Regions from separate parts of the Pseudomonas sp. FA117 genome, predicted to be linked through region 1. Evidence: predicted binding sites of a transcription regulator. Region 1 holds the regulator's gene; each other region holds the start of a gene.
The links. Region 1 encodes FliA, which starts transcription of late flagellar genes. Its sites were predicted from a motif close to CTAAAGTTTNNNNNNNNNNNGCCGNTAA; they were not measured.
Positions count from the first base shown of each region.

Region 2: the regulator FliA is predicted to act here: its motif matches at 1,275-1,302, upstream of AC1TXO_RS00875 (methyl-accepting chemotaxis protein).
Region 3: the regulator FliA is predicted to act here: its motif matches at 1,550-1,577, upstream of motA (flagellar motor stator protein MotA).

Region 1 is NZ_CM170675.1:4,042,550-4,045,788, forward strand. Features, by position in the region: gene AC1TXO_RS18700 (protein phosphatase CheZ) at 1-636, opposite strand, end outside; gene AC1TXO_RS18705 (chemotaxis response regulator CheY) at 655-1,029, opposite strand; gene fliA (RNA polymerase sigma factor FliA) at 1,134-1,874, opposite strand; gene fleN (flagellar synthesis regulator FleN) at 1,871-2,704, opposite strand; gene flhF (flagellar biosynthesis GTPase FlhF) at 2,780-3,239, opposite strand, start outside.
Region 2 is NZ_CM170675.1:179,468-182,706, forward strand. Features, by position in the region: gene AC1TXO_RS00870 (efflux transporter outer membrane subunit) at 1-1,198, shown strand, start outside; gene AC1TXO_RS00875 (methyl-accepting chemotaxis protein) at 1,405-3,239, shown strand, end outside.
Region 3 is NZ_CM170675.1:5,260,984-5,264,222, forward strand. Features, by position in the region: gene motB (flagellar motor protein MotB) at 1-630, opposite strand, end outside; gene motA (flagellar motor stator protein MotA) at 634-1,485, opposite strand; gene AC1TXO_RS24215 (HDOD domain-containing protein) at 1,616-3,151, shown strand; gene AC1TXO_RS24220 (rhodanese-like domain-containing protein) at 3,197-3,239, shown strand, end outside.

The DNA.
Region 1 (3,239 bases):
GCCGGCAAAGCGGTCGACTTGACTGGCCATCAGCACGAGCTTGAGCAGATTGCTTTCGACTTCGGTGACCAGCGCGGTCACCCGCTTGATCACCTGCCCGGTCAGGTCCTGATAGTCCTGAGCCAGGAGAATATCGTTGAGGTGGCCGGCGACCTTGCGGTTGCCCTCGGCACTTTGCGTCAGGAAACTGTCGACGCGCTTGACCAGCTCGCGGAACTCCGGCGCCGCCACTTCGCGGCGCATGAAGCGCTGCCAGTCGGCAGACAGGCCCTGCGCCTCTGTCGCCAGGTCGTTGAGCACCGGCGTGCTCTGCTCCACCAGGTCCATGGTGCGGTTGGCCGCGTTCTCGGTCAGCCGCACCACGTAGGACAGCCGTTCGGTGGCGTCGGTGATCTGCGACACTTCCTCGGCCTGCGGCATGCGCGGGTCGATCTGGAAGCTGACGATGGCGCTGTGCAACTCGCGGGTCAGCTTGCCGACTTCCTGGTACAGGCCGCGGTCACGGGTCTGGTTGAGCTGGTGGATCAGCTGCACCGCCTCGCCGAACTGGCCGCGCTCAAGGCTCTGCACCAGCTGTTCGGCGTGCTTCTTCAGGGTCGACTCGAACTCCCCCAGAGAATCGTTTCTTGATTCCATAGCGCCCCCAGACATGCTTCAGCCGTTGACGCGTTCGAAGATCTTCTCGATCTTTTCTTTGAGCACCTGCGCGGTGAATGGCTTGACCACGTAGCCGTTGACGCCGGCCTGGGCCGCTTCGATGATCTGGTCGCGCTTGGCCTCGGCAGTCACCATCAGCACCGGCATGCCTTTGAGGCGATCATGGGCACGTACCTTGCGCAGCAGGTCGATGCCGGACATGCCCGGCATGTTCCAGTCGGTCACCAGGAAGTCGTAGTGGCCGCTTTCGAGCATCGGCAGCGCGGTGGTGCCGTCGTCGGCTTCGTCGGTGTTGGTGAAGCCCAGATCACGCAACAGGTTCTTGATGATCCGCCGCATCGTCGAGAAGTCGTCAACGATGAGGATTTTCATATCTTTGTTCAATTAGACCTCCAAGCAGTCTTAAACGCGCTCGTCTCACAAGCGCGCGCTCAATCAATTCGGCATCACTTACAACGACTGCATCGAACCCGGGTTCAACGTGCCCGCCATTCGCCCAGGCGGCTGCGCAGACGCGCCGCGCACTGGCTGTGCAACTGGCTGACACGCGATTCGCTGACCCCCAGCACTTCCCCGATTTCCTTGAGGTTCAACTCTTCGTCGTAGTACAGCGCCAGGACCAGGCGCTCGCGCTCCGGCAGGTTGGCGATCGCATCGGTCAGCGCAGCCTGGAAGCGTTCGTCTTCCAGATCACGCGACGGCTCGACCTGGCCACTGGCACCGTCCTCGTGCAACCCTTCGTGCTCGCCGTCCTGCAGCAGGTCGTCGAAACTGAACAGGCGGCTGCCCAAGGTATCGTTCAGGATCCCGTAATAATCATCGAGACCCAATTGGAGTTCGGCAGCAACCTCGTGATCTTTAGCGTCACGACCGGTTCTTGCTTCGACGGCGCGAATTGCGTCACTGACCATGCGCGTGTTGCGGTGCACCGAACGGGGTGCCCAATCGCCCTTGCGCACCTCGTCGAGCATGGCGCCACGGATGCGGATGCCGGCGTAGGTTTCGAAACTGGCGCCTTTGCTGGCATCGTACTTGTTGGCCACTTCCAGCAGGCCGATCATGCCCGCCTGGATCAGGTCCTCGACCTGCACGTTGGCCGGCAGGCGCGCCAGCAAGTGGTAGGCGATGCGCTTGACCAGCGGTGCATAGCGCTCGACCAGCTCGTACTGGGCGTCCTTGGACGCCTTGCTGTACATCTTGAACCCGCTCGCATTCATAGCACCGGCCCCGCACTGGTGGGATGAACCAGGCGCTCGACGAAGAACTCCAGGTGCCCGCGCGGGTTGGCCGGCAGCGGCCAGCTGTCGACCTTCTGCGCGATGGCCTTGAAGGCCAGGGCGCACTTGGAGCGCGGGAACGCTTCGTAGACAGCGCGCTGCTTCTGCACCGCCTTGCGCACGCATTCGTCATACGGCACGGCGCCGACATACTGCAGCGCGACGTCGAGGAAGCGGTCGGTGACCTTGGTCAGCTTGGCGAACAGGTTGCGCCCTTCCTGCGGGCTTTGCGCCATGTTGGCCAGGACGCGGAAACGGTTCATGCCGTAGTCGCGGTTGAGCAGCTTGATCAGGGCGTAGGCATCGGTGATCGAGGTGGGTTCGTCGCACACCACCAGCAGCACTTCCTGCGCGGCGCGAACGAAACTGACCACCGAGTCACCGATGCCCGCAGCGGTGTCGATCACCAGCACATCGAGGTTGTCGCCGATCTCGCTGAAGGCCTGGATCAGCCCGGCGTGCTGGGCCGGCGCCAGGTGCACCATGCTCTGCGTGCCCGAGGCGGCCGGCACGATGCGCACACCGCCAGGGCCCTGCAGCAGCACATCGCGCAGCTCGCAACGGCCTTCGATGACGTCGGCCAGGGTGCGCTTGGGGGTCAGGCCCAGCAGGACGTCGACGTTGGCCAGACCCAGGTCGGCGTCCAGCAGCATGACCCGGCGGCCGAGTTCGGCCAGCGCCAGGGACAGATTCACTGAAACGTTGGTCTTGCCGACGCCACCTTTGCCACCGGTGACGGCGATCACCTGTACGGGATGCATGCTACCCATGTCTGTTCTTTACCTTGTCTCGCGTGGGACGTGCCCACTTGACGGATCGCTGCCGACCCCCTGCGCCGTTCATCTTCAACCCGCGCGCTTATCGGGATTGTGGTAGAGATCAGCGAACATGTCGGCCATGGCCTCTTCGCTGGGCTCCTCCTGCAACTGCACGCTGACCGCGCGGCTCACCAACTGGTGCTTGCGCGGCAACTGCAGGTCGTCAGGAATGCGCGGACCATCGGTGAGATAGGCCACGGGCAGTTCGTGACTGATGGCCAGGCTCAGCACTTCGCCGAGGCTGCCCGTTTCATCGAGCTTGGTCAGGATGCAACCGGCCAGGCCGCAGCGCTTGTAGCTGTGGTAGGCGGCGGTCAGCACCTGCTTCTGGCTGGTGGTGGCCAGTACCAGGTAGTTCTTGGCGGCGATGCCGCGGCTGGCGAGCGACTCCAGCTGCATGCGCAGTGCCGGATCGCTGGCCTGCAGGCCGGCGGTATCGATCAGCACCACGCGCTTGCGCAGCAGCGGCTCCAGGGCCTGGGCCAGC
Region 2 (3,239 bases), 2.0 Mb from region 1:
TGCCAACACCGAGCTGCGCGTGGCGGCGGCGAACATCGCCAAGGCCCGCGCCCAGGTCGAGGTCGCCGAGTCCCGGGGTGGTTTCAGTGGCGGTGCCAAAGCCGGCGCCCAGCGCCTGCAGGAGTCCGCCGAAGCCTTCCTGCTGCCGGAAAAAGTCCCGGTGACCAACATCGGTGAGGCGATCCTCAGCGCGTCGTACCAGTTCGACCTGTGGGGCACCTTCAAGCGCGGCACCGAAGCGGCGAAGGCCAATGCCGACGCCGTGCAGGCTGCGGCAGACACGGCGCGCATCACCCTGGTGGCCGATGTGGTCAAGGCCTACACCCAGGTGTGCTCGGCCAATGAGGAATACCACATCGCCCGCCAGTCGCTGGACCTGCAGCAGCAGAGCGTGCAACTGAACCAGCGCCTGCGCGATGCCGGGCGCGGTGACGATTCCCTGGTCACCCGTTCGCAGACCCAGTTCAAGTCGTTGCGCGCCGAGTTGCCGCGTTTCCATGCCGAGCGCGAGGCCGGGCTCTACACCCTTGCCGCGCTGCTGGCCCAGCCGGTCGACCAGCTCCCGGCCGGCACCGCCGATTGCGCCGAGCTGCCGCATCTGGCGCAGCTGATCCCGGTAGGTGACGGCGCGGCGCTGCTCAAGCGCCGTCCCGACGTGCGCCAGGCCGAGCGCCAGTTGGCGGCAGCCACCGCAACCATCGGTGTGGCCACGGGTGCCTTGTATCCGGATATCAGCATCGGCGCGCAGATCGGCACCCTCGGTATTCTCGAGCACCTCGGCGAGCCTTCGACCAACCGCTGGGGCTTCGGCCCGCAGATCAGCTGGGCCATCCCCACCAACGGCACCCGGGCGCGCATCCGCGAGGCCGAAGCCTCGACCCAGGCGGCGCTGGCGCATTTCGACGGCGTGGTGCTCAACGCCATCCGCGAGACGCAGACCCGCCTGGCGCAGTACAGCGCCTTGCTCGACCGCCGCGACGCACTGGCCGACGCCGAGCGTTCGGCGCAGGAAGCGGCCGACCAGACCCACCGCCGCTATGAGGCCGGGCGTGAGTCGTTCCTGGCAGACCTGCAGGCGACCCGCGCCTACACCGACGTGCGCGCGCAACTGGCAGCGGCCAACACCCAGGTAGCGATGGGGCAGATTGGCGTGTTCCTGGCGTTGGGGGGTGGCTGGAAGGCGGCGAAGGTGCAATGAATGGCACCGCGAAGCCGGCACCCCGATTCCGCGATCACCCCGCGTAGAAAACGTTTGCGCATTTCCCGGTCCGACACTCAAGTATTCCCCCGCGACGCCGATCTACTAGCACCAGCGTCCCGGAAGAGGGCGCGATTCCCCGTTTATCGATCAAGCGGGTGGTCAGCGTGATCAGGACGATCCCGGCCCCTTGCCAGGAGCTTCCCATGTCTCGACCCCGTGCCCGGATTGCCTCGCAACTCGGCATCGCCCTCGCCATCGTGCTGGCGCTGGTGATCACCGGCAGTACCTTGTTCGCCCTGCGCTCGCTGGACGACGCCAACCTCGCCACCCGCCAGCAGCACCTGGCCAGCGAAGCGCGCCTGTTGGCCGACCAGCTCGACACCTTCCACGGTTCGCTGCGCGACAACACCCAGCGCTTGAGCGGGCTGTTCGAGCGGCGTTTCGCCTCGGGCCTGTCGCTGCACGCCGGCGAGACCGTACAGGTCGCCGGCCAGGCCACACCGGCCCTCTACCTGGGCGAGCAGTTGCTGAACAACGACTTCCGCGTGGTCGACGAATTCCAGCAGATGACCGCCGGTATCGCCACGCTGTTCGTGCGCAGCGGCGACGACTTCGTGCGCATCACCACCAACCTCAAGAAGCAGGATGGCAGCCGCGCCATCGGCACCCAGCTCGACCGCCAGCACCCGGCCTACGCCAAACTGCTGGCCGGGCAGATGTACGTGGGGCGCGCGGTGCTGTTCGACCGCAACTACATGACCCGCTACGTACCGGTGAGCGATGCTGGCGGCCGGGTGATCGCCGTGCTGTTCGTCGGCTTCGACTACACCGATGCGCAGAACGCCCAGTTCGCCAACCTCAAGCGCTTCCGCATCGGCCAGACCGGCTCTTTGGCGCTGCTCGACAACCAGGGCCAGTGGCTGGTGCCGCCGGCTGGCGTGGCCGATCCGCAAGCGGCGGTGGCGGCGGTTTCCGCCCTGGGTGACAAAGGGCAGTTCTGGAGCAGTGGCCAGCAGCAGCTGTTCAGCGTGGCCGAGCCCTTCGCCGAGGGGCCGTGGACCGTCGTGGCGAGCATGCCCGAGGCGGAGATCCGCGAAGTGACCTGGAGCGTCGGCCTGCGCCTGGCGATCGGCAGCCTGCTGGCGATGATCCTCGCCGTGCTCGCCACACTGTGGTTGCTGCGGCGCAAGCTGCGCCCACTGGACGACCTGGTGCGCCAGGCCGAGTCCCTCGGCGCAGGCGATCTGAGCGCGCGCCTGGCGGTCACCAGCGAGGACGAGATCGGTCAGCTGGCGCGCAGCTTCAACAAGATGGGCGATGCCCTGGCGACCATGGTCGAGCATATCCGCAGCGCCTCCGAGCAGGTCAGCGCACGTTCGCGTTCCCTGGCCGGGCTGTCGTCCGGCGCCTGCGAGGGGATGGAGCAGCAGTCCGGCGAGATCACCAGCATGGCAGGAGCGGTGGAGGAGTTCAGCGCCACCTCGATGAACATCGCCGAGAACATGGCCGGCACCGAGCGCATGGCCCAGGACAACGCCCAGCAGACGCGCATCGGCCGCAGTGCCATGGACCAGGCGTCCGTCTCGCTCAAGCAGATCGCCGAAGCGCTGGGCGGCACGGCTACGGTGATGGACAGCCTGGGCGCGCGGTCCCAGGAAATCGGCGGTATCGTCGGGGTCATCACCGCGATTGCCGAGCAGACCAACCTGCTGGCGCTCAATGCCGCCATCGAAGCCGCGCGTGCCGGTGAGCAGGGCCGAGGCTTCGCCGTGGTCGCCGATGAAGTGCGGGGCCTGGCTGCCCGTACCCGCCAGGCCACCGACGAGATCTCCGGGATGATCGCCAGCATCCAGCAGCAGACCGGCCATGCAATCAGCACCCTGGAGCAGGGCAACCGCCTGATGCAGGAAGGTCTTGAGCGCAACGACAAGGTCGCGCAGGCCCTGGCACGCATCGACGAGCAGAGCCGCGCGGCGGGCGAGCAGTTCACTGCGATCAGCACCGCCACCCAGGAGCAGAGCAGCACGGCGAACCTGCT
Region 3 (3,239 bases), 1.2 Mb from region 1:
ACCGGCATAAGGTTTGGCATCGGTATGGCCGCTGACGCTGATCTTGTTCGGCACGGCCTTGATGGTGTCGGCCATCGCCAGCAGGATGTCTTCGAAGTACGGTTTCAGGCGCGCGCTGCCGAGGTCGAACATCGGCCGGTTCTCGGCATCCATGATCTGGATACGCAGGCCGTCCTGGGTGATCTCGAACAGGATCTGGTCCTTGAACTTCTGCAGTTGCGGGTTTTCCTCGACCTTGTTCTGCAGCTCCTGCAGCAGCAGTTGCAAACGCTCCTGCTCGACCTGCTCGGCCATGGTCTCGATCCGGTCCTTGTCCATCTGCACGCTGGTATCAGGCGTCGGCTCGGATTTTTCTTCCGGGTTGATGGTCTTTTCCGGCGCGAGCTGCGGCGACCCGCCCAGGTCGATGACGTAGGGCGTACCGCTTTCGGAGAAGCCGATCGGGTCCTTGAAGTAGCCGGCAATGGCGATCTTCTGCTCAGGGGTGGCCGTGGACAGCAGCCACAGCACCAGGAAGAACGCCATCATCGCCGTGGCGAAGTCGGCGAAGGCGATCTTCCAGGAACCGCCGTGGTGGCCGTCGCCGTAGCGCTTGACGCGCTTGACGATGATGGGCTGATTGTTCTCCATGGCTTAGCGACCGCGAACCGCTTGTTCCAGTTCGGCGAAGCTCGGACGGTGCGCCGGGTACAGCACCTTGCGCCCGAACTCGACGGCCAGCGACGGCGGCATGCCGGACGCCGAGGCCACCAGCGAGGCCTTGATCGCCTCGTAGACGTTCAGCTCTTCCTTGGCATCGTGGCGCAGGCAGTTGGCCAGCGGGCCGAAGAAACCGTAGGCGGCGAGAATACCGAAGAAAGTACCGACCAGCGCCGCACCGACGTGCAGGCCGATGGACTTCTGGTCGCCATCGCCCAGCGAGGCCATGGTCACCACGATCCCCAGTACCGCCGCGACGATACCGAAGCCGGGCATGGCGTCGGCGACGCTGGTCACCGCATGGGACGGGTGCTCGAGGTCTTCCTTCATGCTCAGCAGCTCCATGTCGAACAGGCCTTCGAGCTCATGGGGCGCCATGTTGCCGGTCGACATGATGCGCAGGTAGTCGCAGACGAACGCGGTCATCCGCGCATCGCCCATGACCGCAGGGTACTTGGCGAAGATCGGGCTGGCCGCGGGATCCTCGATGTCACCCTCGATGGCCATCATGCCCTCGCGGCGACTCTTGTTGAGAATCTCGTAGATCAGGCCCAGCACTTCCAGGTAGAAAGTATGGGTGAAGCGGCTGCCGAACATCTTCAGCGACTTCTTCATGACGTGCATGGTCATGTAGCCAGGGTTGGCCTGGAGAAACGCGCCAAAGGCCGCACCGCCGATGATCAGCACTTCGAATGGCTGGATCAGCGCCGCGATCTTGCCGTGGGAGAGCACGTATCCGCCGAGGACACTCGCGAATACGACGATGATGCCGATAATTTTAGCCATAGATTGGAAGCACTTGCTGTCGTGGTCAGGGTCAGGGGCGGAAGCTTGGAAACTCTTCTTCTCCTTATCGGCAGAACTGCGCCAGACTATAGCCACTCAATGCGAAAAGCCAGTTTGGACTGATGTCAAAATGCCAATCGAAACCAAGGTGCCAGCGCAGATTCCCTCCTCTCTAGACGCCTGGGTAAGGCTGCTCGACGGCATCCGCGTACCAGTGCCCAAAGAGAGTCACGACCGCGTTCTGGCGGCCATCAACGACAACCGCCGTTCGCTGCGCGACATCGCCGAACTGATGCAGGATAGCCCTTCGCTGGTGCTGTGCGTGATGCGCGAAGCCAACCATCCGGCCAACGCCAGCCAGGCCGAACCGGCCGAAAGCCTGGAGATCGCCCTCAACCGCCTGGGCCTGACCCGCATCCTGCAACTGATGGGGCGCCTGCCGGCGGTGCCGGGGGACGATATTCCACCGGTGCTGCGTCAGTTCCTGCTGATCAGCCAGCACGCCACCCAGCAGGCCAACGGCCTGTTCGCCAGCCGCCTGGCGCGCCTGTGGCAGGAAATCCACTGGGGCAGCCTGCTGTTCCTGTCGCCGCTGTGGGCCCTCGCACTGGCCTACCCCAAGCTGCTCGACACCTGGGAACTGCGGGTCATCCACAAGGGCGAAGAGGCAGCCGAAGTCGAACACGCGCTGTTCGGCGTACGCATCATGGAACTGTGCCGCGCGGTCGCCACCCACTGGCGCCTGCCGGAGTGGGTCACCCAGGGTTATCGCCTGCTGCTCGAGGAACGCGAGCAACTGGCCCAGGTGCTGAGCATCGCCCGCGACCCGGACGACCTCAGCCAGCAACACCGCCTCGATGAAGAGCCCGGCCTGCGCCGCTGGTTCAACCAGCCGGCCAACACCGTGCTGCTGGCCAACGGCCTGGCACTGTCGGCCCAGGTCGGCTGGGACAACCCGCACTTGCTGCGCTGGCAACTGCTCACGGCCATGTACCTGCAGACCACGCTGGACGATGTCCAGCAGCAGGTGCACCAGCAGGCTGCGGCAAGTGCCCGCCACCATGCCCGACACGCCCTGTTCCACCCCGCCGAGGCGTTGATCTGGCCCTGGCACCAGCGCCGCCCGCACCCGGACATGCTCACCCCGCCGCCGCCCCCGGCCCAGGATCTGGAGCGCTGGCGCACGCTGTGCCGCGAATTGCTGGCCCAGCCCAGCCCGTTCAGCAACACCGTGCACCTGGCCACCCATGCCCGCGATGCACTGCTGGCCTGCGGCATGCAGCGGGTGATGCTGTTGCTGCTCGACAAGCCCAACGACTGCCTGCGTGTGCAGCAGACTGCCGGCCTGCCGCGGGAGGCCTCGAGCCTGGCGCTGGCAACGGAGCAGAGCAGGCTGCTGCAAAAACTGCTGGGCAAGGCCGCGCAACTGCGCCTGACGCCCGCCAACCATGCCCAGTTTTCCGCCCTGCTGCCGGCACCGCTGCGTGCGTTGTTCCCCAGCGAAAACTTGCTGTTGCGCTCGCTGGCCGTGAACGACCAGGTACTGATGCTGGCGATCGCCGACCAGGGTGGCAAGCCGCTTGCGGACGTGAGCGTGCAAGCCTTCGGTAAAACCGCGCAATGCATCGAGCGCGCGCTGACCAGCTTCGCCAACCGCAATGGCTGAACCTTGCGCTACAATCGCCCCTCCCTTGCTCCCCGGAGACCGTGGATGACTGATTTTTCCGGCTTGCCCCTGGTGATCGAAGCCGCCG